4 linked regions of the Botrimarina mediterranea genome follow. The protein of the gene in region 1 interacts with the protein of each later gene in a pairwise test. Links are inferred from orthologs where the notes say so. Each region holds a gene or a part of one and is shown in the gene's direction. Other genes may lie near its edges.

Region 1 (7,169 bases):
GAAGGTTTCGTCAGTTGGTGAAGGTGGAGGACCGTTGGGCTACTCGCCTTTCCGCATTCCACTTTCGCCTCTCAGCTGCGGGTGTAGCTCAATGGTAGAGCAACAGCCTTCCAAGCTGATGACGAGGGTTCGATTCCCTTCACCCGCTTAAGGAAGCTGGCGGCGATTGGCTGTCGGCTTTCGGCTAAAAGAGTTAAACGCGGTAACCACAATCGAACGGAGTTGCAACGCTGCGAGCTGTTGGCTGAACGCCCATTTTCCTTGTGGGAGGGCGCTGACAGCTGAACGCTCAACCCCCTGCTGCTGTAGCTCAGTTGGTAGAGCGCGTCCTTGGTAAGGACGAGGTCACGAGTTCAAGTCTCGTCAGCAGCTCTGCGGCGGCCGCCATTGAGAAGGGCGGTTGTCGAAAGCCAGCCCCGTTGCGATTGGAACGAGTACAGAGAGCGGCTTTTCAAACAAGCACCCCTTCCAGCAACTACCTTAGCGAGTTCAGAGAGCAAAGATGGCCAAGGACACCTTCGCGCGGACAAAACCGCACGTCAACGTCGGCACGATCGGTCACATCGATCACGGCAAGACCACGACCACCGGCGCCATCGTCGCTGTGCAGGCGGCCAAGGGGCTTGCCAAGTTCAAGTCGTACGCCGATATCGCCAAGGGCGGTACGGTCCGTGACGCCACCAAGACCGTGACGATCGCGGCGGCCCACGTCGAGTACGAGACCCCCAATCGGCACTACGCCCACATCGACTGCCCGGGCCACGCCGACTTCATTAAGAACATGATCACCGGCGCCGCCCAGATGGACGGCGCGATCTTGGTCGTGTCGGCTCCGGACGGCCCGATGCCGCAGACTCGTGAGCACATCCTGCTCGCCCGTCAGGTCGGCGTGCCCAAGATCGTTGTCTATCTCAACAAGTGCGACCTCGTCGATGACGAGGAGTTGCTGGAGCTGGTCGAGCTCGAGATCCGCGAGCTGTTGACCAAGTACGACTTCCCCGGCGACGACGTCCCGCTGATCCGCGGCAACTCGAAGCGTGCCTACGAGAACCCGGACGACCCCGAGGCGCAGAAGTGCATCACCGAGCTGATGGAAGCGATCGACTCGTACATCCCCGAACCGGTTCGTGAAGTCGACAAGCCGTTCCTGATGGCGATCGAAGACGTCTTCTCGATCGAAGGTCGTGGCACCGTCGCCACCGGCCGTATCGAGCGCGGCACGGTCAAGGTTGGTGAGGAAGTCGAGATCGTCGGTCTGGCCGAGGCCCCGACCAAAACGACCGTCACCGGCGTCGAAGCCTTCAATAAGACGATGGATCAGGGTCAGGCGGGCGACAACGTCGGTTGCCTCCTCCGTGGCGTCAAGCGTGAGGACATCCAACGCGGTCAGTGCTTGGCCAAGACCGGCTCGATCAAGCCGCACACCAAGTTCGAGGGCGAGGTTTACATCCTCAGCAAGGAAGAAGGCGGCCGTCACACGCCGTTCTTCAGCGGATATCGCCCGCAGTTCTACTTCCGGACGACCGACGTCACCGGCACCGCCAACCTGGCGGGCGACGCCGAGATGTGCATGCCTGGCGACAACGCCAAGCTGGTGGTCGAGCTGTCCAAGCCGATCGCGATGGACGAAGGCGCCCGTTTCGCTATCCGTGAGGGTGGCAAGACGGTCGGTTCGGGCATCGTGACGAAGATTATCGAGTAGTTGTAATGACGAAGCACGAATGACGAATGACGAATAGGCGGCGGTAGCCCCTTCGTCATTCGGAATTCGTCATTCGGGCTTCTGTTATTAGGGGCGTAGCTCAATTGGCAGAGCACCGGTCTCCAAAACCGGGGGTTGTGAGTTCGAGTCCCACCGCCCCTGCTGACCGGCGGCCGACCGGTCGCGATTGAAAGTTGATCGACGGATGCGACACAACCGCAGGATGCACGCCGCCGGCTAAGGGATGGCCAGCGGGTACGAGACAGGGCGGGCATTGACCGCCATCGCGACGAAGGCAAACACGGTGACCGCTTACCTCCAAGAACTGTTCCAGCTCAGGCTCTTCAAGCCGAAGCAAGGGCGCTACGCCCGGCAGTGGACGTTGATCGCAATCGGCGTCGTGCTGGCGTCAGGCGCCTGGTCGCTGCGGAATTGGCTTGAAGGAGAGGGGTTCGGCGACAACGTATCGATCGGCGTCCCCTTGGCCTTCCTGGCCGTTACGGGCTGGGCGGCGTTCCGCTTGATCCAGTTCCCCAAGTTCGCCGAGTTCCTCATCGCCGTCGAGGCGGAGATGGGCAAGGTGAGCTGGCCGACTCAGAATGAGTTGTTCAAGGCGTCGGGCGTTGTGATCTTCGTGATCTTCGGCCTAGCGGCGCTGCTGTTTCTGTACGACTGGATCCTGAAGTGGGTGCTGTCGGGGCAGATGCTTACGGATATCGCCGGTCTGTTCGGTTGAGCGGTGTCTGACATCATCGGGCCCGCCACGAGCCGGCCCACCGAGACGAGGTTACGTTGAGCGACGAAACGCTACCTACCGACTCCAAGCAGCCCGAAGCCGTGGACGAAACGTCCGCTGCCGCTGATGGCGGCTTGCCGGATGCCGATGCGGTCGACACGACGCCCGTTGAAGAGGCGGCCCCGGACGAAGCGGCCCTGGCGAAGGCGGCGTTGATCCGCGAGCTCGACGAGCTCGAGGCCCAGATGGACGACGACGAGCCTGTCGAGGAGTCCCCCGCCGGGCCCATCGAGGAGCTCGGCGCCGGCGAGTTCGACGAGGATATCCAGCTTGAGTGGTACATCCTCAAGGTGCAGAGCAACCGCGAGCGGACCGCGTCGGACGCGCTAAGGCGCAAGGTGGCCATCGAGGGGATCGACCGCTATTTCGGCGAGATCATCGTCCCGACCGAGAAGGTCACGGAGTTCAAGAGCGGCAAGAAGAAGACCGTCGAACGAAAGATCTGGCCGGGCTATATCGCCGTCCAGATGCACGTCAACGACGACACGTGGTTCGCGATCCGCGAGACGTCGGGCATCGGTGACTTCACGGGGGCGGCCGGCAAGCCGATCCCAATGAGCCCGGCCGACATCGCTAAGATCCTGCCCAAGGACGAGGGCGAGCAGGGCGAAGACGACGCGCCAAAGCTGAACATCAAGTTCGCCGAAGGCGACAAGGTGAAGGTCATCGACGGAAACTTCGAGAACTTCGAGGGCGACGTCGACACGATCGATCAGCAGAGTGGCAAGATCACGGTAATGATCAGCATTTTCGGCCGTTCGACGCCCGTCGAACTGGAATACTGGCAGGTAGAAAAGCTTTAGCAAGCGGGCTTACGCCTCGAGGGGCGGCGGCCTGAGGAAGAATCAAAGATGGCGAAGCAATTAGTCGGACAAGCGAAGTTCCAGATCCCGGGCGGGCAGGCCACGCCGGCGCCGCCGGTTGGTACGGCGCTCGGTAAGTACGGCGTGAACCTCGGCCAGTTCGTGCAGGCGTTCAACGACGCCACGCGCGAAGCAAACGGGATGATGATCCCGGTCGTGGTGAGCGTTTACAACGACCGCTCGTTCGAGTTTATCACCAAGAGCCCCCCCGCAGCCGTGCTGCTGAAGAAGACGGCCGGCTTGGCCAAGGGGTCCGGCGTGCCGAACAAGACCAAGGTCGGCAAGGTGACCCAGGCCCAGCTGGAAGACATCGCCAAGATGAAGATGAACGACCTCAACGCCCGCGACCTGGAGCACGCGTCGCGGATGATTGCCGGCACGGCCCGCAGTATGGGGCTTGTGGTCGAGGGCTAAAAAGCGCAAATTAGTCGATTCGAGTTAAGCGACGCACCGAAGGTGGGACGCCGGACCCCGTGAGCCGGCGGTTTGGACCACACTTCCCCCCTATCGCCCCAACGCGGCTTGGCAGCTGGCGCAGGGCCTTTCACCCGTCACCGGGGAGTGAAGCAGCGATGCCTAAAGTAAGTAAGCGGTTGAAGTCCGCTAATAAGAAGCGGCCGGCCGACGCGCTGCCGCTCAGCGAAGCGGTCGCGACTCTGAAGAGCTTCGACGCCGCGAAGTTCGACCAGTCGGTCGAGGTGGCGATGCGTCTAGGCGTCGACCACACGCAAGCGGATCAGATTGTCCGCGGCTCGATCGTGCTGCCTAACGGCATCGGCAAGGTTCAGCGGATCGTCGTGTTCGCGAAGGGTCCCGCCGCGAAAGCGGCCGAGGCAGCCGGCGCCGACCATGTCGGTGATGACGAGCTAGCGAAGAGGATCATGGACGGCTGGACGGACTTCGACGTCTGTATCGCCACCCCCGACATGATGAAGACCATCAGCCCGCTGGGTCGGGTGCTTGGCCCGCGTGGCTTGATGCCATCGCCCCGTGCCGGAACGGTGACGCCCGATCCGGCCACCGTTGTTAATGAATACAAGGCCGGTAAGGTCGAGTTCCGCAATGACAAGGGCGGGAACGTCCAGGCGATTGTCGGCAAGCTGAGTTTCGACAACGACAAGCTCGCCGCCAACATCGCCGCCTTCGTCGATAAGGTCGTCGCCATGAAGCCGTCGGCGGTAAAGGGCATCTACGTCAAGAGTGTTTACATCTCGGCGACGATGAGCCCCAGCGTTCGTCTGGCGGTGTAATCGGTTCTGCTTTTTCGCCGCAGTCGAGACGACGCGGCTCACCGGGACTCGCGTCCCTTCAAGCCTACAGCCCCAAGACTCAGGCCCCTCGCCATGAGCAAGTACGTCAAAGAGTTGATGACCGACGACCTCGCGTCCAAGTGGGACGGCGTCGGCGAGCTGATGCTCGTGAGCATGGTCGGCATGGAAGCCAACGACACGGTGGCTTTGCGCAAGCGGCTTCGTGATAAGAACATCCAGATGATGGTGGTCAAGAACAGCTTGGCCCGGCGTGCGACCGAAGGGACCACGCTGGCGCCGGCGTTCGAGGGCGCGAAGGGCGCTCAAGCCGTCGTCTGGGGCGCCGAGGATGTCGTGGCCCTGGCCAAGGAAGTGATGGCGGTCGCCGAGACGCCGCAATTCAAGCTGTTCGCCCCGACCGGCGGCGTGCTCGACGGCTCGAAGCTGTCCGCCGACGACGTGAAGGCCGTCAGCAAGTGGCCGAGCCGCGCTGAGATGCTGAGCATCATTTCGGGCCAGATCATGGGCCCGGCGATGACGCTATCCGCTCAGCTGCTCGGTCCAGCGAAGATGCTCGCCAGCCAAATCAAACAGAAGGGCGACGAAGAGGGTGGCGAGGAGTAATTCTCCGCAGCCTCTGCCCGCTAGAGACTTGTCGCGGCGCCGTCGGTGAAGGTGGCGCGGCGGCGAAGAATGAATGACCGGCTCGGCTTGTGGCGCAGCCTCAGCAGCGATTGCCACATCCGGACGACGAGAGACGCGACGAACCCCCGTTCGACCTTACGAGGCCGATCTGACCAGCCTGGGCCGGCCGGCCCGTAGCAACGATTTTTAAGAGAGAAGCAAAGATGAGCGAAGAAGCCGTGGCGGAAGCGCGTGAGTTTGCCGGCGCCATCAAGGAGATGGGCGACAAGATCGTCGGTCTGACCCTGAAGGAAGCCAAGGAGCTGAGCGACTACCTGAAGGAAGTCCACGGCATCGAGCCGGCCGCTGGTGGCGGCGCGGTGGTGATGGCCGCTCCTGCCGATGGTGGTGGCGCCGCCCCCGCTGAGGAGCAGACCGAATTCGACGTCGTTCTCGAGTCGTTCGGCGACAACAAGATCGGCGTGATCAAGGTCGTCCGCACCGCGACCGGCCTGGGCCTCAAGGAAGCCAAGGACGCCGTCGAAGGCGCTCCGGCGAAGCTCAAGGAAGGCGTTTCGAAGGACGAGGCCGAGAAGCTCAAGAAGGAACTGGAAGAAGCGGGCGCGAAGGTCTCGATCAAGTGATCGAGGCTTTGCTCTCTCGGATTCGGAGTGGCGCCGCTTCGGCGGCGTCGCCGCCTAGTCGCAGCGACTCCGTTCCGAGATACTGAAGCCCACTGGCGCGACGCGCCCGCTCCGGCGGCGCGCGCGCCCGGTGGGGCTTTCCAGCCCCCCGCTTCCTCACGTTGCCAGGGATGAGATTCGATTCTCGCACGCCAAAAGCTCCAACCCCGTGCCGTGGTCCGGCCGAACGCTTCGCCAGAGTGGCGAGTTGCGACTCGGACCGGTCAGGGCTCGGGGTACGCGCTTTTGGCGCCCTGGCTGCTGGTCGAGCCGCTTCCAGTTCCGTCGCTTCTAGATTCGTCGCTTAGGTCTCTGCTTGGCGATCGGTTGAAGCTCATTGCGAGTGGACGCCCTTCGCCCCTAGTTTCCATCCGCCATCCCCGCGTGAACGCTTCCGATTGAGTCGCCCCGCAGAGAAGGGGCTGCCCTTGGAGATGAGTGGTCGCCCCTGCTGAGGGGGACGACCGCTTGTAGTGGGCGCCGACTCTTGATGTAAAGCCCGTTCCGCAAGGAGCCGCCACCATGGCCGTTACCGCCCAGCGCCGCCTCTACACGCCCGAAGTCCGCACGTTCGGCAGCGAGCGTACCGGGTACGAAGTGCCCGACCTGACGGCGATCCAAACCGCCAGCTACGCCCGCTTTCTGCAGTACGACGGGTCGAATCCCGACAAGCGGAAGGACGAGGGCCTCGAGGCGGTCTTGCGCGAAATTTTCCCGATCGAGAGCTACGACAAGTCGATCAGCCTCGACTACGTCCGCTACGAGCTCGGCAAGCCGCGCTACACGCCCGACGAGTGCCGTCAGCTGCGTCTGACGTATGGCCGGCCGCTACGGGTGTGGCTGCGCCTGAACCGCGAGCAACCGATCGAGGAAGAAGTCTACCTCGGCGATCTGCCGGTGATGATGGGCGGCGGCGAGTTCATCATCAATGGCGCCGAGCGTGTCGTGGTGAGCCAGTTGCACCGCTCGCCGGGCATCGACTTCGTCTCGGAGATCGAGGCCGGCGACCGCAAGGTCTACTCGTGCCGCGTGATCCCCGAGCGTGGCAGTTGGATCGAGGTCAACACGACCAAGAAGGACAGCATCACCGTCCGCATCGACCAGAGCGGTAAGTTTTCGGTCGTGACGCTGTTGCGGGCGATGGACTCGAAGATGGGTCTCGATTCGGAGATCCTCAAGGCGTTTTACGAGGTCACCAAGCAAAAGATCGTCGACGGCCGTAGCGTCGTGAAGATCGAGGGCAAGATCGCC
Region 2 (7,083 bases), 2.3 Mb from region 1 along the record:
ACCCTGAGGCGGCCGCCGAGACGGCCGCGCGCATCGAGTCGGACTTCGGACCCGTCCACACGCTGGTGAACGCCGCCGGCGGCAACCGCCCTGACGCGACGCTCCCGCCCGGCGCCGACTTTTGCGAGCTGCCGCTCGACGCTTGGCGTGACGTGTTCGACCTCAACCTGGTGGGCGGTTCGCTGCTGCCGTCGCAGGCCTTCGGCCGCAAGATGGTTGAGCGCGGAGCCGGGTCGATCATCAACATCGCGTCGATGAGCGGGATGATCCCGCTGTCGCGCGTCGTCGCTTACTCGGCCGCTAAGGCGGCGGTGATTAATCTTACAATGTTCCTCGCCCGCGAATGGGCCGAGCGCGGCGTCCGCGTCAACGCGATCAGCCCGGGCTTCTTCCCCGCCGATCAGAACCGCCGGTTGCTGATGAACGAGGACGGCAGCTACACCGACCGCGGCCAGCAGATCATCCAGCACACGCCGATGAAGCGGTTCGGCCGGGCCGAAGAGCTCGCCGGCGCGGTGGCGTGGCTGTCGTCCGACGCGTCGTCCTTCGTGACGGGCCAAAACATCGTCGTCGATGGCGGCTTCTCATCGACAACGATCTGATAGGCCACGACGTCTCGCGCAGAGACGCGGAAACGCAGTGCAACAATCCATTGCGAAAGACCCCAGCCGCGGGCGGAAGCCAGCGGCGGCGCCACAAACCGCTTCGCCCCCTCTCCAATTTTTCCGCGGCGCCCTCGCAGGGGCCACGGGTTAGGGAATCCAGACGCCTGTCCTGGACCTCCCTAACCACCCCAGCACTTCGCATGAAGTCCGCTCTTCACTGCGCAACGGCCGCTACCTTCGCTCTCCTGCTGGCGCCGCTCATCGCCCAACCGCCCGACGGCTTTGGCGGCGGGCCTCCAGGGGGTCCCAGCCGTGAGAAGGCCAAGCTTGTCGAGGAGTTCGACGACAACGACGACGGTTGGCTCAACTCCGACGAACGCGCAGCCGCCCGCAAAGCACTCGCCGATCGTCCGCAACGTGAACGGCGTGGTGGGCGCGGCCCGGGTGGGTTTGGCCCGCCGGGGGGCTTCGGCCTGCCGGGCGGCTTCGGAGGTGGCGGTGACCGGACGCCCCCTGAACCCGGTCCGCCGATCGACGCTGGCGAGGTCGTCCCCTACGCCGACGCGCCGCTCTACGACACGGACGTTCTGCGAACTGTCTTCATCGATTTCGAGTCGGACAACTGGGAGACCGAGCTCGAGGCGTTCAAGGAGACGGATGTCGAAGTCCCGGCGACGCTGACCGTTGACGGCGTGGAGTATTCCGGCGTCGGCGTCCGCTTCCGCGGGATGTCGTCCTACATGATGGTTCCAAGGAGCTTTAAACGCTCGCTGAATGTCTCGCTCGATCTGGTTGACTCGGGCCAGCGTCTTTACGGGTACAAGACACTCAACCTGCTCAACGGCAATGGCGACGCTTCGATGATGAGCACGGTGCTCTACTCCGAGATCGCCAACCAATACACCCCCGCGCCGAAAGCGAACTTTGTCGAGGTCGTCATCAACGGCGAGAGCTGGGGCCTCTACACCAACGTGCAGCAGTTCGACAAAGTCTTTCTCAAGGAAAGTTATGGCTCGTCCAAGGGAACCCGATGGAAGGTCCCCGGGAGTCCCGGCGCTGACGGGGGCTTGCGGTATCTCGGCGACGACCTCGACGAGTACAAGTCGCGCTACGAGATGAAGTCCAGCGACGGCAAGAAGGCGTGGCGGGCGCTGGTAGAGCTGTGCCGTGTGCTCAACGAGACGCCGCTCGACCGCTTGGAGGAAGAGCTAGCGCCGATCCTCGATATTGACGGCGCCTTGCGTTTCCTCGCTCTCGACGTGGCGCTAGTGAACAGCGATGGCTATTGGACTCGCGCGAGCGATTACTACCTCTTCCGCGACGGTGAGGGCGTCTTCCACCTCATCCCGCACGACATGAACGAAGCCTTCCACGGCGCCGGCGGGCCACCCGGATTTGGGGGACCTCGTGGCTTCGGACGCGGTCGGCCACCGGAAGGCTTTGGGCCGCCGCCGGGTTTTGGTCCGCCGGATGACGCGTTGGACCGTCGGGCTGAGCGTAGCAATCGGTCGGGCGAAGGGCGACGCGGTGGTCGTGGCGGTCACGGCTTCGGCCCTCCAAACCATGGTAGCGTCGATCTCGACCCGTTCGTCGGCCTCGATAACGACCGCACGCCCTTACGCAGCCGACTGCTGGCAGTCCCTGCGCTGAAGGAGCGTTACTTGGAGTACGTCCAGCAGATCGCAGGCGATTCGCTGGCATGGGACCATCTCGGCCCGCAGGTGCACAAGTATCGCGAACTGATACACACCACGGTCGAGCGCGACACGCGCAAGCTCACTTCGACGGAAGCCTTTCTTGCCGCGACCTCCTCCGATGCGGTGAAGCCGAAAACAGGCCTCGAAGGGAAGGGCCGAGGCGGCGTCTCGCTGCGAGGGTTTTCCGAAGCGCGGACGCGTTATCTACTGAACTACCAAGAGCCTCCAGCCGCACCATCCGAAGTGTCACGCCCGCCGCGAAAAGAACGCAGCGATGATTGAGCCCCCTGCGTCGTTTCGCCGCGTTCGTACAAATCGGAGTGACTACGGTCACCGCCAAGCGAATAATGGGGTGAGCGGCTCCTGGGCGTCATCGCTTCTACAAGAGCGGCAGAGACCTGTCCCGTGGCGGCGCGATCAACGAGGAGCCTACTCGTCATCTCGAACCGGCGCTCAGCGCCAGGGGGCTCCTCATGACCGCGGAAAAGATCCTTTACGCGACCGACTTCTCTCCCGCCAGCGACTCCGCCCTCGGCTTCGCCTCGTCGCTTGCTTCGGATTCTGGAGCGGTGCTGCACATCGTGCACGTTGGCGTGTCACACGCGGACGCTTTCGCCACCACAGCGCCGTACGGTTACGCCATCTCCGAAGAGGTAGAGCTGCGCGAGCGTCGTGAGCGGCAACAGAAACTCAACAGCCTACAGCCGACCGTGGCCGGCGTGACCTGTGAGCACCACGATCTCGAAGGAAACCCCGCAGAAGAGGTGCTTCGCTTCGCCGAGGAAGAGGGGGTTGATATGATCGTCGTTGGCTCCCACGGCCGAACGGGCCTGTCACGGATGCTGATGGGAAGTGTCGCCGAGGAGATCGTCCGGCGCGCCGACTGCCCAGTGCTGGTCGTCAAGCACGCGGCCTCTCTCACTGAGTGACAGCGAGGATTTAACTTCTCCAGGCTTTGGCCCGGCAATTGCATCACCGTGCCGCAGGCTGAACTTGTCTCTTTACGTTCGATCGCCCTGAGCCAGTGCGGTCCAGCACGGCTCGGTCTATCGATGCGTATTTCTATTCTTGCAAGGATGACCCCGCTTGATGGCCGTTACAAAGACTCTCTGCGCGCCTGCAACAATCAAGACGCTGCAATCATCGACCGCTGCGCAACTTGCCGCCTCAGGATCGCTCCTCGAATCGCTTCGGCTGACCCATTGGGGGGCTGGCTTCAGTGATATCAGCGTGGTGATCGAGGAGAACGTCGTCTACTTGCGCGGTAGCGTGCCGTCTTATCACTTGAAGCAGATGGCGCAGACGCTTGCCGCGCGACTCAGCGATGGCTTGCCGGTGGTCAACTGGCTCGTCGTGCGTTCGGCCGATTGGCCGTCATTCGAGCAGCCCCATCGCCCGCGGTAACCAGAGCGACAGGTCGGGCACGGCGGCGATCACGGCGACCGCGGCGATCATCGCCAAGATGAGTGGCGTCAACGGCCGTACGATCTGCGAGATCGATGTCTTGCCGACGCCGCAGCCGATGAACAGGCACGTCCCCACCGGGGGGGTGCAGAGGCCGATGCAAAGGTTGGCGATCATCATCACGCCGAAGTGAACCGGGTGCATGCCGAGCTGGACCGCGATCGGCAAGAAGATTGGCGTGAAGATCAGCACAGCGGGCGTCATGTCCATGAAGGCGCCCACGACCAGCAGGATGAGGTTGATGATGATCAGGATCACCCAACGATTCTCGGACAGCCCCAGCAGCGCCGCGCTAACGGTCTGCGGCAGATTCTCGGCCGTCATCACCCAGCTCATCGCCTGACTGGCGGCGATCAGAAAAAAAATGACCGAGGTGGTGATCCCCGTCTGCAAGCAGATGCGCGGCAGGTTCTGCAGCGGGATTTCTCGGTAGACCAGCACCGACAGCAGGAACGCGTAAAGCACCGCCACGGCGGCCGCCTCGGTCGGCGAGCACACGCCACCAAGGATCGCCCCTAGGACGATGATGATCAGCAACAGGCTCGGCAGCGCGTCCAGCGCGGTCTTCAGGATTGAAGGCTGGGCGCACGAGTCGTCGTCGAGTTCCTCTGGGCAGATGAAGCGGCAAGCGATCATGATCGCCAAGCCGACAAGAATTCCCGGAAGGACGCCGGCCATGAAGATCGCCGCGACCGACACACCGCCCGCCACGAGGGCGTAGACGATCATGATGTTGCTCGGCGGGATAATGAGGCCCGTTGTCGCCGCCGTCGTCGCGATGGCGACGCTGAGCGGCCGGCTGTAGCCTTTGCGGGCCATCTCGGGGATCATCATGCCGCCGACGCTCGAAACCGCCGCCGCGGCAGAGCCGGAGATAGCGCCGAAGAGCATACAAGTGATGGTGCTCACATAGGCCAGCCCCGCGCGGCGCCTTCCAACGATCGCCGAGGCCAAGCCCACCAGCCGTCGGGCCATGCCGCCCTCGCCCATGAGGAAACCGGCGAGAACGAACAGCGGGATCGCCAGCAGCGGGAAGCTCGCGATGCCGGTGCTCATCCGCTGGGCGACCGTGTAGAACGCCGGGCCGTCTCCCATCGAGATCAGCGTCAGCACCGCGCAAACGCCGATCGCAACAGCGATCGGGGTACCGAACACGAGCAGGGCAAAAAACGACACCAACAGGATGGCGACTTGCGGGTCCACTACGGTTGCGGCGCCTCCGGCTGAGAGTCGCTGGCTGTTGCTAGGAGGCGCCACAGCCGATCGACGCCAACCAGCACCAAGCCAAGCCCGCCGATCGGTGTCGCCAGATAGGCGTAACCCATCGGGATGTTGAGCGCCGGGGTATTCTGCCCAGCCCGTAGCGTCTCGGCGACGAGGTAGCCGCCCCCAATCAGAAGCACGGTCAGCGAGAAGACGAGCACGACGATCTCACTGAAGAGAGCGACGCGCCGACGCGTTGCCGGGTCGAGCGTATCGACGAACACTTCCAGCCCCAAGTGCTCGTGTCGCGCCAACGCGACCGGGGCGCCGAGCATCGTCAGCCAGATCAGCAGCAGCCGCGCGGTCTCTTCGGTCCACCAGCTCGGCGCATCGAACAGAAACCGCGTCGCCACTCCCCACAGAACGATGAGCACCAGAGCCGCGACGATCGCCGTGAGGGCAAACTCCAGCAGCCGACACAGTCCGCGGCACGACGTTGAGAAAGCTTGTTGCATGGCGCCTACTCCTCGGCTTTGATCCGTTCCATCAAATTGCCCACGACCGTCCCCTTCAGCGCGTCGTGCATCGGCTGGACCCGCTCGATGAACGGCCCCTTGTCGGGACGCGTGACGTTGACCCCAGCCTCTTCGACGATCTTTAGCGATTCGGCGGTCTTCTCGCGCCACAGCTGACGTTGGAAGACAGACGACTCTTCGGCCGCCTGTTCGACCCAAGCTTGCTGCTCGGGGGAGAGCCGATCCCACCAACGGGTGCTGATCAGCAATACGTCAGGCACGAGCGAATGCTCGTTGAGCGAGTACTCTTTGCAGACCTCGAAGTGCCGGCTGGTCTCGAAGCTTGGTGGGTTGTTCTCGGCGCCATCGACGAGCCCCTGCTGAAGGCCCGTGTAGAGCTCGCCGAAGTTCATCGGCGTCGGCGAGCCGCCAAGCGCCGTCACCATCTCAAGCGCCGTGCGGCTGTCTTGGACGCGGAGCTTGAGTCCCTTGAGGTCGTCGGGCGAATGGATCGCTGTTGATTTGGTGTAGAAGCTCCGCGCGCCGGCGTCGTACCAGCAGAGGCCATGCAGTCCGCTGTCTCTGCCGGCTTGCAGCAGTTCCTCGCCGATCGGCCCGTCGAGTGTCTTCCAAAACTGCGTTTCATCCCGAAACACGTAGGGCACCCCGAAAACCGACATCGAAGGGATAAACGCTTCGAGCGGCGCCGTCGAGGTCTTGGTCATCGCGAGCGCGCCGCGTTGCAGCAGTTCGATGCACTCGACTTCCGATCCGAGCTGACCGTTGGGCGAGATCTGCACCGTCATCGTGCCGCCCGACTTCTCTTTCAGGCGATCGGCAAACTCGACGATCGCCCGGTGGACCGGGTGCGTCTGGTCGAGCCCGTGGCCGAGCGTCAGCACCAGCGGACCGCCACTCGAACCGCCGGCGGAGTTCTGCGACCGTTCAATGAACGCGTACCCCAGCGTGGCGAGAAACGCCCCGATCACAACGCCGGCGAAGAGGGTTGAGGCAGCGGCCTTGTTCACAACCGACAACTTAGTTTGAAGGAAAAGAGAGGTTCACCGGCGGCGACCCGGAAGTAGCCTAACGGCCCCTGTCGCGAATGCCAGTAGCCACCCGCAGGGCTCGGGTACGCTTGAAGTCGCAGCCAACCCCCTACTGCTGCCAAAAGCGCTGGCCCAAATCGAGTAGTCCGCCGCGGTAAACATGGTCCCCAATCCGTCACGCCAGACGGTGTAGTCGGCGGCGTCAACCGAGCCGTCGTAGTTGAAGTCTCCCGGCAGCGAGGCGAGGTAATCGCTCAGCGTTGCAGAGTTGGCGTCGATCGTTAGCAAGAAGCTCCCCCCGGAAACTGGTATCCGGTCACCGATCGCATTGTCGAAGGCCCCTGACACCGCGGCCGCTTCGATGATCGTGTAGGTGTCGGACGGCGTCGGCGTGAAGCCATTGAGGTCGACGACAAGGCCTCCGCCGAGTGTTACCGAGTGTTGGGCGAGGATACTCGTTGCTCCGTCGAGAGGCGTGATATCGATGAGGATAGCGCCGTCGTTGACAGTGAGGCCGCCGGCAATGAGCAGAACCCCCGTGGTCGCCCCG
Region 3 (8,512 bases), 5.4 Mb from region 1 along the record:
CGGCACGTGAAGAGTAACGCCATCGTCCTGGCTCGTGGCGGCATGCTGGTGGGCGTTGGCGCGGGTCAGATGAGCCGGGTCGATTCGGTCGAGATCGCGATCCGCAAGGCCGGCGACCGCGTGCGGGGAGCCGCACTCGCCTCGGACGCGTTCTTCCCGTTCGAGGACTCGATCCAGACCGCCCACGAGGCGGGCGTCGCCGCGGTGATCCAACCCGGCGGGTCCAAGCGAGACCAAGAAGTCATCCATGCCTGCAACCAGTTTGGCATGCCGATGCTCTTCACGGGGAAGCGGCACTTCCGACACTAGCGAACGCAGCGACTTTGCGGATACCTCGCCGCGGCGGCGCATTTGCTCGCTTGTTAGTAGAGAATTGCGCATGATATAAAGGGAACGTGAAGCCCGCCTTCCCGATTCGCTGGCCTGGGTGGTTCTCTCCCTAGGCCGGCGCCCGCCCTATTCCCGCCGCCCGCCCGCTGCTCCGCCATGGCCCGCGTCACGCTGCAAGTGCTCGACGGCGCCGATCGAGGGGCCGTGTTTACCGATGTCGTCACGCCGCTCACGATCGGTCGTGAAGAAGGGAACACGATCCAGCTCAACGACGAGCGGATCAGCCGCTTCCACGTGAAGATCCAAGAGGATCAGGGAAAGGTCGTGCTCACCGACCTGGAGAGCACCAACGGCACGCGCGTCAACGGGCTCGACACTCAGCTCCGCATCCTGCAAGTCGGCGACCTGATCGCGGTCGGTCGCTCGACGCTGCTCTTCGGCGCACGCGAAGAGATCGCCGACCGGGTTGAGGTGTTGCGCGCTCTGGGGGCGCGGGCGCCGAGCGACTCGATGGTCGAGAAGGCGACCGGCCCAATGGAAAGCCGCGCCCAGCGTGTCGACGAATCGGTCGGCGGCATCGATCTGCACTGGGGTTCCGACTCGATCGGCTTCCCCGGCACGCTCCACCTGCCCGGCCCGCCCGACCTGCCCGAGGGGCTCACCCCCGCGCAAGCGGCGCAGGTCGTCGAGATGCTGGAGTATTTCCACCTCCGCACCCGCGCCCTGCTACACGGCGCGATCGCCCCCGACGGCGACGGCCCGATCGCGATCGAGCGCCAGCGCTGGCACGAGCTGATCGACCTGCAAGCGCAGATCGCCCAGTACCTGCGGCGGATCGGCGAAGCGACTTAGCACTACCCTGCGGACGCCGGCTTTACTGGTGGTATGAAGCAGTTCTCTGTTAAAGACGCCGCGTTGCCCGAAGTGCTGGCGGTTGTCACGACGGGTGAACACGACGGGTGAAGAAGTTCACATGATTGAAGACGGGCAAGTAGTGGCTATCTTCTGGCCACCGGGTAAAGCCCCACCTTCTGCCTACGAGGAAAGCCTTCAATTGGATACGTTCGATTAGGCTTCCGATACCATTTTGTAGGAGGCGTCTCCGACGCCGATTACGCGCACCACGCCGTTTCGAGATGGACACCGTAATCGGCGTCGGAGACGCCTCCTACAGAAGCCCCCTGTCCTTTCTGCTCGCTCAATACGGTTCCGGCTGAATCCACTCCTCATAAAGCGCCGGCGGCGTTAGGCCGGGCCAGTCTTCGGGCGTTTGGCCGATGAGTTGGGCGTGGACGAGGCCGTTCATTTCGCCCACCAGGCGGGTATGGAGGATCTTGTTCTCGGGGTTGGCGTGGACCTCGCTGCGGAAGCGGCCGGCCCAGCCAACAGTGCGCGTCCAAGGCTCTTCGACCGCGGTGACGAGCGGCTTGGCGGCGGAGAACGCCCGGTGCATCCGCTCGGTGGCGCGGAAGGTGCCACCGTCGTCGCCGACAATTTTCTTGCCGTCGATCGTGATCTCACGGTCGTCGTAAGCGATGACAACGAGGCGATGTTCATCGCCTGGCGCGTCGAGCCACGCCCGTAGCTTCTCGTCGTGCAGCTTGGCGTCGAAGGAGTAGTTGGCGTCGAGATAGACGATGCGATCGAGCCAATCGGGCAGCGCGTCGTTCCCCTCGATCACGCCCCACAAGAAACTGCCGCCGCCGGAGTGGCAAGCGAGCGTCACCTTCGACAGCGCCGACTTCGAGGGGCGTCCGCCAAAACGCTCACGCCACGCGGCGAGCTTCTCGGCGATGATCGCATTGGCGCCCTCGTGGGTCGCCCGCCAGTTCGGCCACGTCAGGCCCTTCGCCTCCACGGCGATCAGCACGATCCGCTCTTCGGGTAACATCGACCGCAGCATCCGCGTCTGCGCGGCGATGTGCTGGATGCCATGCCGCCAGTGCCGGCCCTCGGCGGGGGCGCAGCCGAGGGTTTCTTCGAGCGTGTTGCCGTTGGGCAGGGCGAAGACGAGCAACCGCGTTGGGCGCCCGTCGGCGCCACCCTGCCCATCATTATTGGTCGGTTCGTTGACGTGGACCCGGATGTCTGGGTCTTCCGCAAGATTCGCCACCCGTTCGGCGAACCAGGGCGAAGCGGTCCACGTGACTTCAGCATCCTGCGCGGTTGCGCGGGGGGCGACTGTTAAGAGGGCGGCGGCGAGGGCGAGGCGGGTGAAGTGGCGCATCGCGGCAGTTTAGCACGGGCGGGGGAATGCCGTATCATGGGGCGGCCGGGACCGGGGACGGCCCGGCTCACAAAATCTTGCTCGCTTCGCTGCTGCCCACTGCCGACCGCCCACTGCCCACTCTGCCTGTCATGGAAGTCATCACCCGCCCGTTCGTTCACCTCCATTGCCACAGCCACTACTCGCTGCTGGACGGGGCGAGCCCGGTGAAGAAGCTCGTCGCTCGCGCGAAAGAGCTGAACATGAACGCGCTGGCGCTCACCGACCACGGCAACCTCTACGGCGCGCTGGAGTTCTACAAGGCGTGCAAGGCGGAGGGGATCAATCCGATCGTCGGCTACGAGGCCTACATCGCGCCGGGGAGCCGGTTCGAGAAAGAGGGCGCCACGCGCAGCAAGGAGGCCGCCTACCACCTCACGCTGTTGGCGAAGGACCGCGCCGGCTTCCGCAATCTCGTCAAGATGGCGAGTCGGGCGTACCTCGAAGGCTTCTATCACAAGCCGCGGATCGACAAGGAACTGCTCGCCGACCACAACGAGGGGATCATCTGCCTGTCGGGCTGCGTGTCGGGCGAGCTCTCACGCAGCCTGCTCTCCGGCGCGTCGGCCGACGAAGCGATGGCCCGCGGCGCCGAGATCTCCGGCTGGTTCAGTAAAGTGTTCGGCGACCGTTACTTCCTCGAAATCCAGGACAACGGCGTCGAGATCCAACGCGCGGCGAAGGAGCTGACGGTCGAGCTCGCCAACCGGCAGGGCCTGCCGCTCGTGGCCACGAGCGACGCGCATTACGTCAACCAGGAGGACGCCGAGGCGCAGGACGTTCTGCTCTGCATCAACACGGGGCGTTTCCGCACCGACACCAACCGCATGAAGATGGAGGGAGATCAGTTCTACCTCCGCGCGCCCGAGGACATGTACGCGGCGATGCCCGACGTGGCCGACGCCGTCGCCCGCAGCCAAGAGATCGCCGACTCGGTCGATCTCGACCTCGAACTCGGCAAGCGCTACTTCCCGACGTTCACCGCGCCGAACAACGACAAGCCCGACATCAAGGCGTCCGAGGCGTACCTGCGCGAACTGGTGCTGAGCGGGCTCAAGGAACGTTACGCCAAGACGCCCGAACGTTGGCAGAATGGCGACGCCTCTACCGGGGAGTTGTCCGACGAAGTGCTCGCCCGCGTCGATCGCGAGCTGGGCGTCATCAACAAGCTCGGCTTCCCCGATTACTTCCTGATCGTCTGGGACTTCGTCCGCTTCGCGGTCGAGAACAACATCCCCTCCACGGCGCGTGGATCGGGCGTGGGCTCGATCGTTTGCTACGCGTTGCGGATGAGCCACGTCTGCCCGCTGCAGTACGACCTGCTGTTCGAACGGTTCCTCGACGAGAGCCGGCTGGAAGCGCCCGATATCGATATCGACTTCTGCAAAGAGCGTCGCGGCGAGGTCATCCAGTACGTTAAAGACAAGTACGGCGAGGCGAACGTCGCCCAGATCGGCACGTTCGGAACCCTGGCGGCGCGTGCCGCCATCAAGGATGTCGGCCGCACGATGTCGATGCCGATCTTCCGCGTCGACCAGATCACGGCGATGGTCCCCGAGCAACTGGGCATCACGCTCGAGAAGGCTTTGGAGACCAGCGAAGAGCTGAAGAAGGCGTACGAGGGCGATCCCGAGATCCGCGAGCTGCTCGACCTCGCCAAGAAGGTCGAGGGCTTGGCTCGCAACGTCGGCACGCACGCCGCGGCGGTCGTGATCAGCGAGAAACCGGTCGACGAGTACGTGCCGCTGCAACGCGTCAAAGGCAAGACGGAAGTCATCACCCAGTGGGCGATGGGCGACGTCGAAGCGGCCGGCCTGCTGAAGATGGACTTCCTCGGCCTCCGCAACCTGACGATCCTCGCCAAGAGCGTCGAGCTGATCGAGCAATCGACCGGCGAGAAGGTCGATCCCTACGAGTTCCCGATCGACGACAAGGAGTCGTACGCGCTGCTCTGCCGCGGCGAGACGAAGGGCATCTTCCAGCTCGAGTCGGGCGGCATCCGCGACCTCTTGCAGCGGATGAAGCCCGACAACTTCCTCGACATCATCGCCACCGCCGCGCTCTATCGGCCGGGGCCGCTCGAGGGCGGCATGGTCGATCAGTACATCGAGGTCAAGCACGGCCGCCGCCCCGCCGAGTACCCCCACCCCGTGATGGAAGAGGTGCTCGCCGAGACGCACGGCGTCATGGTCTATCAAGAGCAGGTGATGCGGATCCTCAACCGCCTCGGCAAGATCCCGCTCTCCGAGGCGTACAGCTGCATCAAGGCGATCAGCAAGAAGAAGCTGCCGATGATCGCCAAGTTCTACGAGGAGTTCCTCAAGGGCGCGCAAGAGCAGGGCCTCGACAAGAAGAAGGCCGAGGACCTCTTCGAGATGATCAAGAAGTTCGCCGGTTATGGCTTCAACAAGAGCCACTCGACGGCGTACGCCCTGATCGCCTACATGACGGCCTACCTTAAGGCGCACTACCCCGTGCAGTTCATGGCGGCGCTCCTCTCGGGCGACATCCCTGGCCGCAACTTCAAGAGCAAGGACGCGCTCGTCGAGCACATCGAGGACTGCGAGCGAATGGGCATCGCCGTCGACGCGCCGACAGTGAATACGAGCAGCGTCGACTTCGCCGTCGTCCCCCACAAGGAGGAGGGCTACAAGCACGACTTCAAAATCATCTTCGGCCTCTCGGCGATCAAGGCGTGCGGCGGCGGCGCGGCCGAAGCGATCGTCGCGGCCCGCAAGAAGGGCGGCCCCTTCAAGGACCTCTACGACTTCTGCGAGCGCGTCGATCCTTCGTCGTGCAACCGCTCGACAATCGAAACGCTTATCAAGGCCGGCGCGATGGACGTCTTCGGCGCGAACCGCGCGTCGCTGATGGCGGGCATCGACAAGGCGATGCAGTCGGGCGCGTCGGTGCTGGCCGACCGCAAGAGCGGCCAGAAAGGCCTGTTCGGCGAAGAGATCGAAGCCGCCGCCGCCCCCGCGCCGCTGCCAGACGTGCCCGAGCTGGACGAGAAAGAGCGGCTCACGATGGAAAAGGAGGTCCTCGGCTACTACCTCTCCAGCCACCCGCTGGCCGAGTACGAGCAGACGCTACGCACCTTCTGCAGCCACTCCAGCACGCAGTGCGGAGGCCTCGAGCACCGCACCGAGGTCGTGATGGGCGGCATGCTCGCCGCGATCAAGATGTCGCACACCAAGAACCCCAAGCCCGGCGCGCCGAGCAAGTACGCCATGTGGGACCTGGAGGACATGGACGGCATCATGCGCTGCATCATGTGGCCCGAGCAGTTCGCCCAGTTCGGGCACTTGGTGACGGGCGACGCGATCGTCGGCATCCGCGGCGCCGTCGACCGCCGCCCCGGCGCTGAGGAGGTGAACCTGATCGTCAACGAGCTGATGCCGATCGAAGAACTCTCGGAGCGGTACACCAGCGGCGTGGTGATCAGCCTTCGCGAAGCGGACGGCGTCGAACGCCTCGAATCGCTACGAGAAATCCTCCGCGGTTACCCCGGCGCCAAGTCGCTCAAGCTCGCCCTAGCGCTCGAAGACGGCGGCCGCGTTCAACTCGACTGCCCGAAGGGCGTGGACCTAACGCAAGAGCTACGGACGAGAGTCGACGACCTGCTAGGCCCCGGCGCCTTCCGCCTCACCGGCGGCGCCCCGCCGCCGAAGGCGCCTACGCCGAAGAAATGGGGCAAGCGCGAACCCGCGCGAGCCTAGTCTCTAAAACTGCACAATATGAAGCCAATCCTTCCCGACCAACTCACACCGCAAAGCCGTAACCGCGAACCAGCAAGTTGGCTATTCACGTATGCCGTGGTGGCATTCGTGATTGCGGTAGTCGTAATTGGAATCTGTGCTATTCGGCTAATTACACACTCAAATAGCTTCTTGGCAGGCGACGAACTATTTGCCTTTGCCATCTTACTTCAAACTACCATCGGCCATTCCCTATTCAATCTATTTCTTACCGTCAGCCTGCTGATACTTAAGCGCTGGCGATCGGCGGCTGTCGTGCTTGCACTTGGACTAACCGCTGCCTCACCCTTGGCAATGCTGTTCATCAGCGAATGAATGTGCTGATCGCATAAATTAGTGCGCAGTTCAGGTTTGCCATTTCGATACGTGTCGCACGTGACTTCTTAACGGCGTCGCGGCGCCAAGTCGCTCAAGCTCACCCTAGCCCTCAGCGACGGCGGCCGAGTTCAACTCGACTGCCCGAAGGGCGTGGACCTGACGCAAGAGCTATGCACGAGAGTCGATGACCTCCTAGGTCCCGGCGCCTTCCGCCTCACTGGCGGAGCCCCGCCGCCGAAGGCGCCTGCGGCGAAGAAGTGGGGGAAGCGTGAACCGGCACGGGCGTAGAGATTTGAGCCGTACGCGCTAGCGTCGGGCGGCGTTAGGGATATGCCGCCATCCGGTGGCGCCCGACGCTAGCGCGTTCGGCTCAGGGCTACTGGCCTTCTAGGACATACATCACGGCGTCCTCTAACGCCTTTTCATGGGGCAATATCTGACAGTCGCCGCCGCGGCTCCAAGTTCTTTCCGCCTTCAGCGGATCGGCTTGTCGGCGGAGACGCCGAGTGCAATTCGCCTTCAATTGACCGCGCACCGCTTGGGGTGAGGCGCCGGCGAGCACCACGACATGGACGTGATTCGTCCGGGCGTTTACCGCGATTAGCTCCCACCCTCGGTAGTGGCAATGCTCACGACATGCCGCTTCGACGGTCTGCCGATCGCATTCGCGCAGCAGAACAGCGTCGTGGACTTGCTTGTTGCGACACCACGTTTCGAGCAGCGGCCGTGCCTGTTTGACGCCGCGGCTACGCTCTCGCCAGCCACGGGCGTCGCCGGGCAGCCAGGTTCCGTAGGTGGTCCAGGTGATCAAGAAGCCGGCGTAATCAGGCATACCGGCATCGTAGTTGCGGCTTTCGCCGTACGCGCTAGCGTCGGGCGGCGTCAGGGGCGATTTCCCACTCGGTGGCGCCCGACGCTAGCGCGTTCGGCTCAAAATCGCGACTTCGTCGCTCTTCCGTCCGAGCCCCCGCCGGGGTCAAATAGAAGGTTTCGGCCCTTTGCCGCCCCGGGGTCGGGGTGCGCGCCGGCCGTGGTACGACGCTCTCTCCCTCCGACGCCCTCCCGAGCCGCAATGGCCGACGCCCCCGCCAAGACGCCCGCCCCTCAGCAGCCCGCCCCGCGCAAGCGGAAGGCCGGCGAGCCGATCGATCCGTCGCGCATCCGCAACTTCTCGATCGTCGCCCACATCGACCACGGCAAGAGCACCCTCGCCGATCGGCTGCTCGAAGTGACCGGCACCGTCTCGAAGCGCGAGATGAAGGAGCAGCTGCTCGACGACATGGACCTCGAGCGCGAGCGCGGCATCACGATCAAGTCGCACGCCGTCTCGATGAAAGTCATTCATGGCGGCGAGGAGTACGAGCTCAACCTGATCGACACGCCCGGCCACGTCGACTTCCAGTACGAGGTGTCGCGGTCGCTGACGTGTTGCGAAGGCGCGCTGCTGCTGGTCGACGCCTTCCAAGGGGTCGAGGCGCAGACGGTCGCCAACGCTTACAAGGCGATCGAGCACGACCTAGAGATCATCCCGATCCTCAACAAGATCGACCTCACCTACGCCCGCCCCGACGAGGTGAAGGAAGAGATCGAAACCACCCTCGGCCTCGACGCCAGCGAGGCGATCGGCTGCAGCGCCAAGACGGGCCAGAACTGCGACGCCGTGATCGACGCCATCATCGATCGCATCCCCGCGCCCAAGGGGAGCAACTCGGCGCCCCTCCAGGCGATGGTCTTCGACAGCGTCTACGACGAGTACCGCGGCGCCATCATCTACCTGCGGGTGATGAACGGCGTCGTCCGTGCCGGCGACCGCATCAAGTTCCTCCAGGCCGGCACCGAG
Region 4 (7,066 bases), 1.7 Mb from region 1 along the record:
CGCGCGGCGCTCGAAGACGCCAAGTCTCGTGGACAAGTGAAGGCTATGGGCGTCTCGTGCCATGACTTTGGCGCGCTAAAGACGGCGGCCCAGACCGACTGGGTCGAGGTGATCCTCGCCCGTACGAACCCCGAAGGGGTAAAGATGGACGCGTCGCCCGCCGAGGTCGAAGCGGTCCTCGCCGACGCCCACGCCGCCGGCAAGACGATCATTGGCATGAAGATCATCGGCGAAGGCCAGCTCGCCGACGACCGCGACCGCTGCATCGCCTACGCCCAGCAGCACGAGTGGCTCGACGCGATGACGATCGGCTTCGAGAAGCCCGAGCAGATCGACGACATCCTCCGGCTCTTGGCGAAGCACCCCGCGGTGAACGCGTAGGATACGGGTCGCTACCTCATTTGATCTGAGCCGTGGGCGTTAGCCCTCGGTGGGAAGCTGGTACCAGCAATCCACCGAGGGCTACCGCCCACGGCTCAGGTCGCTTCTGCTGGCGGAGTTCTCCGCCGCCGCCCCGCCCCCTCAACCGCCGGGGCGCTCTGTGCTACGTTGCTGCGCAGACCCCAAATCAACCTGCCCACCCCCTGTCGAAGGAACGCCCCCATGAGCGTCACCCCCGATCAAATGAAGGCCTTCTGCGAGACCGTCGTCCGAGGTCGCGAGGCGAATCCGGACCTCTCGCTAAACGATTACCTGACGGACGTGCCGCGGCTCGACTCGCTCGCCGACCTGCCCTTGGGCACGGTCGTCCTGGTGCGTGGCGACACCGACGCTAAGCCCGGCGCCAAGGTCGGCGAGGGGGACATCCGCCTCCGCTCGATGGCCGACACCCTCAAGTACGGCCAAGAGAAGGGCTGGGTCCAGGTCGTCTTCGGGCACATCGGCCGTGAGCCCGAGAAGTCGCTCGACAAGGTCGCCAAGCGTCTCGGCGAGTTGCTCGGTACGAACATTCCGATGATCGAGGACTGGCTCGACCCAGCGACGACGACCGTCACGCCCGCCGTCACCGAGGCGATCGCCGCCGCTAAGCCCGGCGACGTGATCGTGTTGCAGAACACCCGCAAGTACGACATCGAGCGCGTCCTTTGGAAGGCGAAGCCCGAGCAGCTCGCCGACCTCGCGCCGCAATTGGCGAAGCTCGCCAACGAGCTGGCCGAGAAGGTCGGTACGGTCTACGTCCACGAGGCCTTCAGCGCCGGCTCGCTCGACGCGTCGAGCGTCGCCGTGCCCGCCGCCATGAAGCGCGTCGCGCTGGGCAAGTACGCGGCCGGCGAGTTCGACGGCCCGATGCAGCAGTGCCTCAAGGCGGCGCTTGCCGTGTTCAGCGGCATCAAGATCGACAAGCTCGACGACATGGAAGCCATGATCTCGCGCGGCACGATCAAGCAGATCTTCGCATCGGGCTCACTCGCCATGGCGATCCGCAAGGCGATCGGCGAGCTCGACGACAAGCCCGTCTGCCTCGGCGCCGCCGAAGACCCGGCCAACTCGAAGGCCCCCTGGTACATCCCGCCGGCGCGCGTCGAGCAGGCCAAGGCGATTGTCGCCGACGGCCGTGAGAAGGGCATCACGTTCACGGTGCCGTGCGACTCGGTCATCGAGGACGGCTCAGCGAAGGACGAACTCTCGCCCAGCGACCAGCAGTTCGACATCGGCCCCAAGTCGATCCAGCACTTCCACGACGCGGTGACCAAGTTCATCGAGACCGCCCCGAAGGGCTCGGTGGCGTTCCACAACGGCGTCTTCGGCATGTTCGAGGACCCACGGTTCGAGAACGGCACCAAGTCGTGGGTCCCCGAGCTCAAGCGGATGCAAGACGCCGGGATCAACGTCTACGTCGGCGGCGGCGAGGGCGGCAAAGCCCTTGAGCTCTACGGCGAAGAGAGCTGGGTCACGCACAACTTCACGGCCGGCGGCACGGTGCTCAACGCCCTGGGCAGCGAGCCGGTGCCGTACCTCGTGGCGCTCCGCGAAGCGGCGAAGGACTGAAGCTGTTCGTTCGCTAATGACTAACGACCAAGGCCGTCGTCGCAAGTGCGACGACGGCCTTTCTTTCATGCGAGCGCAGCGAGCAGTAATTCCCCTCCTTTTCAGGGAGGGGCTAGGGGAGGGTCTAACCGTTCCCAAAGAGAACGGTGTGCATTGGCTATACAGCACAATTGTGGGAGGGGTCTCCAGACCCCGATTTCGCGCAGCATGTCGTGTTCAGCCAGCAAACCGTAAGCGGCGTCTGGAGACACCTCCCACAGAACGAACTGCTCGGCAATTCACTTATCGGCAACCCTTGCGATACTGGACACGGCTGACCCTCCCCTAACCCCTCCCTAAAAAGGGAGGGGGAAAGCGCGCAAGCGGCGACGACATGCAACCTGAGAACGGCGAACTAAAGAACAGCGCCGCCGACCCCCTCGTCGTCTCCTACCTCTCCATCCGCCGCGCGGTCGGCGTCACGGGCCTCGCGCTCCCCCTGCTCCTCTGGCCCGGCGCATGGCTCGTCTTTGGCGTCCCGGTGCAGGACAACATGAGCGCCTACTACCACACGCCCGCGCGGGACGTGTTCGTCGGCGCCCTGTTTACGATGGGCGTCTTCCTCTACTGCTACCGCGGCCACGACTGGATCGAGAACGCCTCGGCGAACCTCGGCAGTATCTCCGCATTGGGCCTTGCCCTCTTCCCGCTCGACGCCGGCAAGAACCCGCTCGAGCAGCAATCGTGGGTGGGGTACATGCACATGGCGTTCGGCGCCGCGCTGTTCCTGACGTTGGCGTTCTACTCGCTGGTGCACTTCCCAAACTATCATTGGCCCAATTGGCGCTGGCTCACTTGGCTCGTGCCCAATTGGCTGAGGGAGCGATCGCAACAAGAGCCCGCCGAAGAACTCGACTCACACGAACTCGAACGCAACCTCATCTACTGGGCGAGCGGCCTGGTGATCCTCACCAGCATGGCGGCGATGGGCGCCTACCTCGTCATGCCCGCTTGGCTAAAGGCGTACTTCAACGACTACCGCTTCCTGTTCTGGATGGAATGGGTCGCATTATGGGCGTTCGCCGCGGCGTGGCTCACGAAGGGCCGGGCGATCGTCGCCGACCTGGCGGTCGCGGCGCTAGCGCTGCCGACAGAGTTCTTGAAACGCCACGCAGGCCATAAATGGTGAGGCGACGCTGGTTTACTTCTTGGATGACTTAGCCACCGAGGGCACAATAGGCACGAAGAAGGACTCAGGGAGCCGAGCCGTCGGGGCAGCACGCCAACAACTACTTGGGTACAATTCGAACCCATGAGCGAACTGTCTTCTACTAACGCCGAAATGTCGCCGCCGATCGTCAACATCGCGGCGTACAAGTTCGCGCCGCTCGATGAGCTCACGCAGCGTCGTGAAGCGTTGCGTGCACTCACCCGTCGGCTGGAGCTCAAGGGGACCATCTTGCTTAGCCCCGAGGGGATCAACTTCTTTCTTGCCGGCGCACGGGCCGCGGTTGATGAGTTCGTCGCCGTGCTGCAAGCCGATCCGCAAGTCGGCGCGCTCGATATCAAAGAGAGCTACACCGAACGGCAGCCCTTCGGGCGGATGCTGGTGAAGCTCAAGCGTGAGATCATCGCCTTCGGCGTCGAGGGGATCGACCCGTCGCAGCGGACCTCGCCCAAGCTGCCGGCAAAGCAGCTCAAGCAGTGGCTCGACGAGGGACGCCCCGTCACGCTGCTCGACGTGCGCAACGACTACGAGGTCGCGTTAGGAACCTTTGCCGGCGCCGAGCCGATTGGCGTCGCTCACTTCCGCGACTTCCCCAAGGCGGTGGACGCCCTGCCCGACGACCGCAAGGAAGAGACGGTCGTCATGTTCTGCACCGGCGGCATCCGCTGCGAGAAGGCGGGCCCCTACATGGAACGGGCCGGCTTCAAGAACGTCTTCCAGCTCGAAGGAGGCATCCTCAAGTACTTCGAGGAGTGCGGCGCCGCCCACTACACGGGCGAGTGCTTTGTGTTCGACGACCGCGTCGCCGTCGATGGGGACCTCCAAGCCACCGACGCCGCCGACCGCTTAGCCGGCGAGCAACTCGGATCGCGCCCCGTGTACGAACGGGCCGAGGCCGAAGCCTGGCGCGCGCGGCAGGCGTGAGCCGTCGGCGCTAGCCGCGGGTAGCGTCCCGATTCTCTCGCCATCATGAGACGCCAGCCCCCTTTCACCAACGGAAAGATCGTCTGAACGGCGGCGCTGGTAGGCACCTCGGTTTTGAACCACAAAGGGCACAAAGGACACGAAGAAGTCCGGCATTGGACACGGCGCCGTAGGGTGTCGATGCAATCGCACCTTCCAAGCTGTCAGTTAGACAGGTGCGCGCGAATATGCCCAATCACGATGGCCTGCTTCGATTCGGGTGAAACGAAGACCGCACCGTCAACATAAAAATTACCCATGGGATCGTGCCACTCGTTACGAGAAGATTGCACCTTTCCGATGACAACCCCCTGCGATCCTCGGCGACTAAGCCCAATTTTCTCCAGTCCGCCGAAATAATGGTTCAGCAAGACAGTCGCCGCCATCGTTTCCGAGCTTCCTTGCTTTTCCGCTGGCAAGGCGGAGGGAGTCAGCTCGAGAAGAAGCTGAAATTGGCTGCTCTCTTGCCAATCGCGTTGATTGAGGACGCTGCGAATGTGCGCTTCGTCTGAAAGTGGATTTACAAATCCGGCCAGCTTGTCATTCGTAGGCGGGAGAATGACGGCCACGCCCTGAGGCTGCGTGTTCACACTCGCATGTAGCGTTGCGTTGATGGCGTTACGGAATCTAACTCCGTCATCGACGCGCGAAGAAGCGGCTGCTTCGCGGTAAACGATCATCGCTACCGCTACTGCGATGACGAGACCAGCCGAGACCGCAGCAGGTTTAGACAGCCTAAGCGCGCTCATCGGAATGCCTCCAAGCTTAACGGACTAACGTTCGATTGCCGTCACCACAGCTAGCCATTGGCACTTTATCACGATGCTCGGCATTGTGGCGACGATCGTGGGGCGGACCTTCACCTTCCAAGATCGGCGGGCACGCGTCAAGCGGGCAGCCAGAGCCTGCCCTACGACACGTGCTCGCTCTCGTCATCATCAAACACCACCACCATCTCCTCCCCTTCGAAGAGAACCACGTCGCCCTGCCGGAGTTGGCGGCGGCGGCGGGTTTCGACTTCGCCGTTCACCTGGACCTCGCCCCCCTGGATGACTTGCTTCGCTTGGCCGCCGGTGCCGACGAGGTTTTGGACTTTGAGGAATTGGTCGAGGTGGATCGTCGTTTGATTGGCGTGCGACATCGGGAGGCGAGCGTGATTGGAATGGTGAGTTGATTCGCGGGCCATTGCCAAGGAGACGTGGCCGCGGCTAGCGCCGACGGCTCACGACGTAGTCTTTTAAGCGAGCGGTGAGCCTGGGGGGAAGGCGGCGTGATTTGAGGCGGCATTCCCAGATGGTCCAGACGGAGTAGCCCAGCTCGCGCAGTTCACGGGTGACGCGGCGGTCGCGGCGGCGGTTGCGGGTGATCTTGGCGGTCCAGTAGGCGCGGTTCGTCTTGGGCGTTCGGGCGCCGCGCGGACAGTCGTGGGCGTGCCACCAGCAGCCGTGCACGAACAGCGCCAGCGGTTGGCGGCCGCGTTTCTCGACGACCCGGCCCCGCCCTGTGATCACAAAGTCGGGCTTGCCGGGGAGCGCAGCGACTTCGCGACGGTAAGCGACGCCCAACTCATCGAGCAGCGCTGCGACGAGCAACTCGGGCTTCGTGTCGCGGCTCTTCACCGCCCGCATCGTACGGCTGCGCTCGGCGGACGGTTTAGCGATGCGCGCTGTGGGCATAGTGGGGCGGTGGTGAGATTCGTCGAACCCTCACGTTAACGCACTATCACGATTGACGGCGAGCCCACGATGTTAATCGTGGGTGTGAGCTTGGTACCCACTTCCCACCCACGATTAACATCGTGGGCTCGCCATCGGATTAGAACGGGACCGGGTCCGTTGGCGTCTGTAACCCAAACGCCTCCGCCCAGGTCTCGCACAACTCATCGACGGTGTCGGGGGGCCCCGCGATTACTTTGTTGCCGAGGATCTGCGCCGGCAGACCGAAGCGGCCTTGCTTGGCGATCGCGGCGGAGAGCGCGACGTGGTTCTTCACGCGCGCGGCGAGCGAGCCGTCTTCATCCACCAGCGCGCGGCTGAGCTTGTCGCCATCGACGTGATTGCGGGCCTCGATCAAGGACGCTGTGCTGTTGGGTATCGAGTCGCCGCGGAGCATCCACTCGTGGAAGGACTCGAACTCATCGGGGGCCAGCGTCGATACGGCGAGCGCTAGCTTGGCCGCGTAACAGGCGCCGAGCGACTGCTTGCGGGCCTTCTGCACGTAGGGGTTGCAGGCGATCTCGTTCGGCACGGGCATCACGACGACGGCGATCTGGCCATCGAAACGCTGCAGCGCCTCGGTGAGCTTCTCATGGAACTCACGGCAGTGGGGGCACGCGTAGTCCATCATCTCGATGACGATGTGCGGCGCGTCGGGCGAGCCGAGCACGGCCTGCTCGTAAGTGTCGAACTTGAGCCGGCCGTTGAGCGCGGAGAACATCCGCGAACCGCCCTTCCGCCGGGCCGGCTTGGCTACCTCTCGTGGCGCGACAGGTTCATCAGCAACCGTTGCTTCGGACTCGGGCTCTTCGATTGCTTCGACATTTTCGTTAAGTGTGGCGTCACCGAGGTCGAACTGCTCGTTGATCTCGGCCGTGTACTCAGAGACCGTTGGGGCGGCGAACATCGTCTGCCCGCCGGCTAGCACGATGACGCCCAGAAGGCCTAGCACCGTCGGCAGGCCGAGCGTCGGCGGGCCTTCGGCGGCGTGGGCAATCGTCGGCGACGCGGCAATCGGCGAGAGGGCGACCGGTCGGGGGCCGTCCACCGACGCCTTGTTGCGCCAGACGATCATCGCGATCGCCATGGCTAAGCCGCAGGCGTGCGTCGCCAGGCACCAGACGCAGAGGGAGCCGACCTCGACGAACTGGACGCCGGTGAACCAGAGCCCTGCCCCGATCGCTAGCGGCGC

The links.
Region 2: the proteins of rplL (region 1) and Spa11_RS12990 interact in binary tests that used the Escherichia coli proteins (3 or more experiments, as listed by UniProt). The link is inferred for Botrimarina mediterranea from one-to-one orthologs.
Region 3: the proteins of rplL (region 1) and dnaE interact in binary tests that used the Escherichia coli proteins (3 or more experiments, as listed by UniProt). The link is inferred for Botrimarina mediterranea from one-to-one orthologs.
Region 4: the proteins of rplL (region 1) and trhO interact in binary tests that used the Escherichia coli proteins (3 or more experiments, as listed by UniProt). The link is inferred for Botrimarina mediterranea from one-to-one orthologs.

Annotation. Positions count from the first base shown.
Region 1 is NZ_CP036349.1:5,654,404-5,661,572, reverse strand. The notes cover bases 4,290-7,169. They hold rplL (50S ribosomal protein L7/L12), read left to right. Parts: upstream 4,290-5,459; coding sequence 5,460-5,879; downstream 5,880-7,169. Other genes in these bases: rpoB (DNA-directed RNA polymerase subunit beta), read left to right, coding at 6,441-7,169; rplJ (50S ribosomal protein L10), read left to right, coding at 4,705-5,235; rplA (50S ribosomal protein L1), read left to right, coding at 4,290-4,611. Also shown: tuf (elongation factor Tu), read left to right, coding at 503-1,702; preprotein translocase subunit SecE, read left to right, coding at 2,007-2,438; transcription termination/antitermination protein NusG, read left to right, coding at 2,495-3,301; rplK (50S ribosomal protein L11), read left to right, coding at 3,350-3,775; more of rplA, read left to right, coding at 3,934-4,289. UniProt on the Escherichia coli protein: The binding site for several of the GTPase factors involved in protein synthesis (IF-2, EF-Tu, EF-G and RF3). Is thus essential for accurate translation.
Region 2 is NZ_CP036349.1:3,365,780-3,372,862, reverse strand. Bases 1,710-4,503 are described here. They hold Spa11_RS12990 (universal stress protein), read left to right. Parts: upstream 1,710-2,775; coding sequence 2,776-3,231; downstream 3,232-4,503. Other genes in these bases: Spa11_RS12980 (TRAP transporter large permease), read right to left, coding at 3,677-4,503; Spa11_RS12985 (BON domain-containing protein), read left to right, coding at 3,392-3,706; Spa11_RS12995 (CotH kinase family protein), read left to right, coding at 1,710-2,584. In the rest of the region: Spa11_RS13000 (SDR family oxidoreductase), read left to right, coding at 1-602; more of Spa11_RS12995, read left to right, coding at 806-1,709; more of Spa11_RS12980, read right to left, coding at 4,504-4,969; Spa11_RS12975 (TRAP transporter small permease), read right to left, coding at 4,969-5,484; Spa11_RS12970 (TRAP transporter substrate-binding protein), read right to left, coding at 5,490-6,512; Spa11_RS12965 (hypothetical protein), read right to left, coding at 6,546-7,083.
Region 3 is NZ_CP036349.1:262,435-270,946, reverse strand. What follows is about bases 2,293-6,515. They hold dnaE (DNA polymerase III subunit alpha), read left to right. Parts: upstream 2,293-2,688; coding sequence 2,689-6,315; downstream 6,316-6,515. Other genes in these bases: Spa11_RS01045 (hypothetical protein), read left to right, coding at 6,334-6,515; Spa11_RS01055 (hypothetical protein), read right to left, coding at 2,293-2,557. Also shown: purH (bifunctional phosphoribosylaminoimidazolecarboxamide formyltransferase/IMP cyclohydrolase), read left to right, coding at 1-309; Spa11_RS01060 (FHA domain-containing protein), read left to right, coding at 487-1,182; more of Spa11_RS01055, read right to left, coding at 1,529-2,292; more of Spa11_RS01045, read left to right, coding at 6,516-6,669; Spa11_RS01040 (transposase), read right to left, coding at 7,049-7,504; lepA (translation elongation factor 4), read left to right, coding at 7,745-8,512. UniProt on the Escherichia coli protein: DNA polymerase III is a complex, multichain enzyme responsible for most of the replicative synthesis in bacteria. This DNA polymerase also exhibits 3' to 5' exonuclease activity. The alpha chain is the DNA polymerase catalytic subunit.
Region 4 is NZ_CP036349.1:3,903,252-3,910,317, forward strand. Bases 2,424-5,200 are described here. They hold trhO (oxygen-dependent tRNA uridine(34) hydroxylase TrhO), read left to right. Parts: upstream 2,424-3,280; coding sequence 3,281-4,120; downstream 4,121-5,200. Other genes in these bases: Spa11_RS14980 (hypothetical protein), read left to right, coding at 2,424-3,157; Spa11_RS14990 (hypothetical protein), read right to left, coding at 4,324-4,908; Spa11_RS14995 (RNA-binding S4 domain-containing protein), read right to left, coding at 5,070-5,200. In the rest of the region: Spa11_RS14970 (aldo/keto reductase), read left to right, coding at 1-381; pgk (phosphoglycerate kinase), read left to right, coding at 604-1,989; more of Spa11_RS14980, read left to right, coding at 2,363-2,423; more of Spa11_RS14995, read right to left, coding at 5,201-5,300; DNA mismatch endonuclease Vsr, read right to left, coding at 5,368-5,835; Spa11_RS15005 (vitamin K epoxide reductase family protein), read right to left, coding at 5,975-7,066. UniProt on the Escherichia coli protein: Catalyzes oxygen-dependent 5-hydroxyuridine (ho5U) modification at position 34 in tRNAs, the first step in 5-carboxymethoxyuridine (cmo5U) biosynthesis.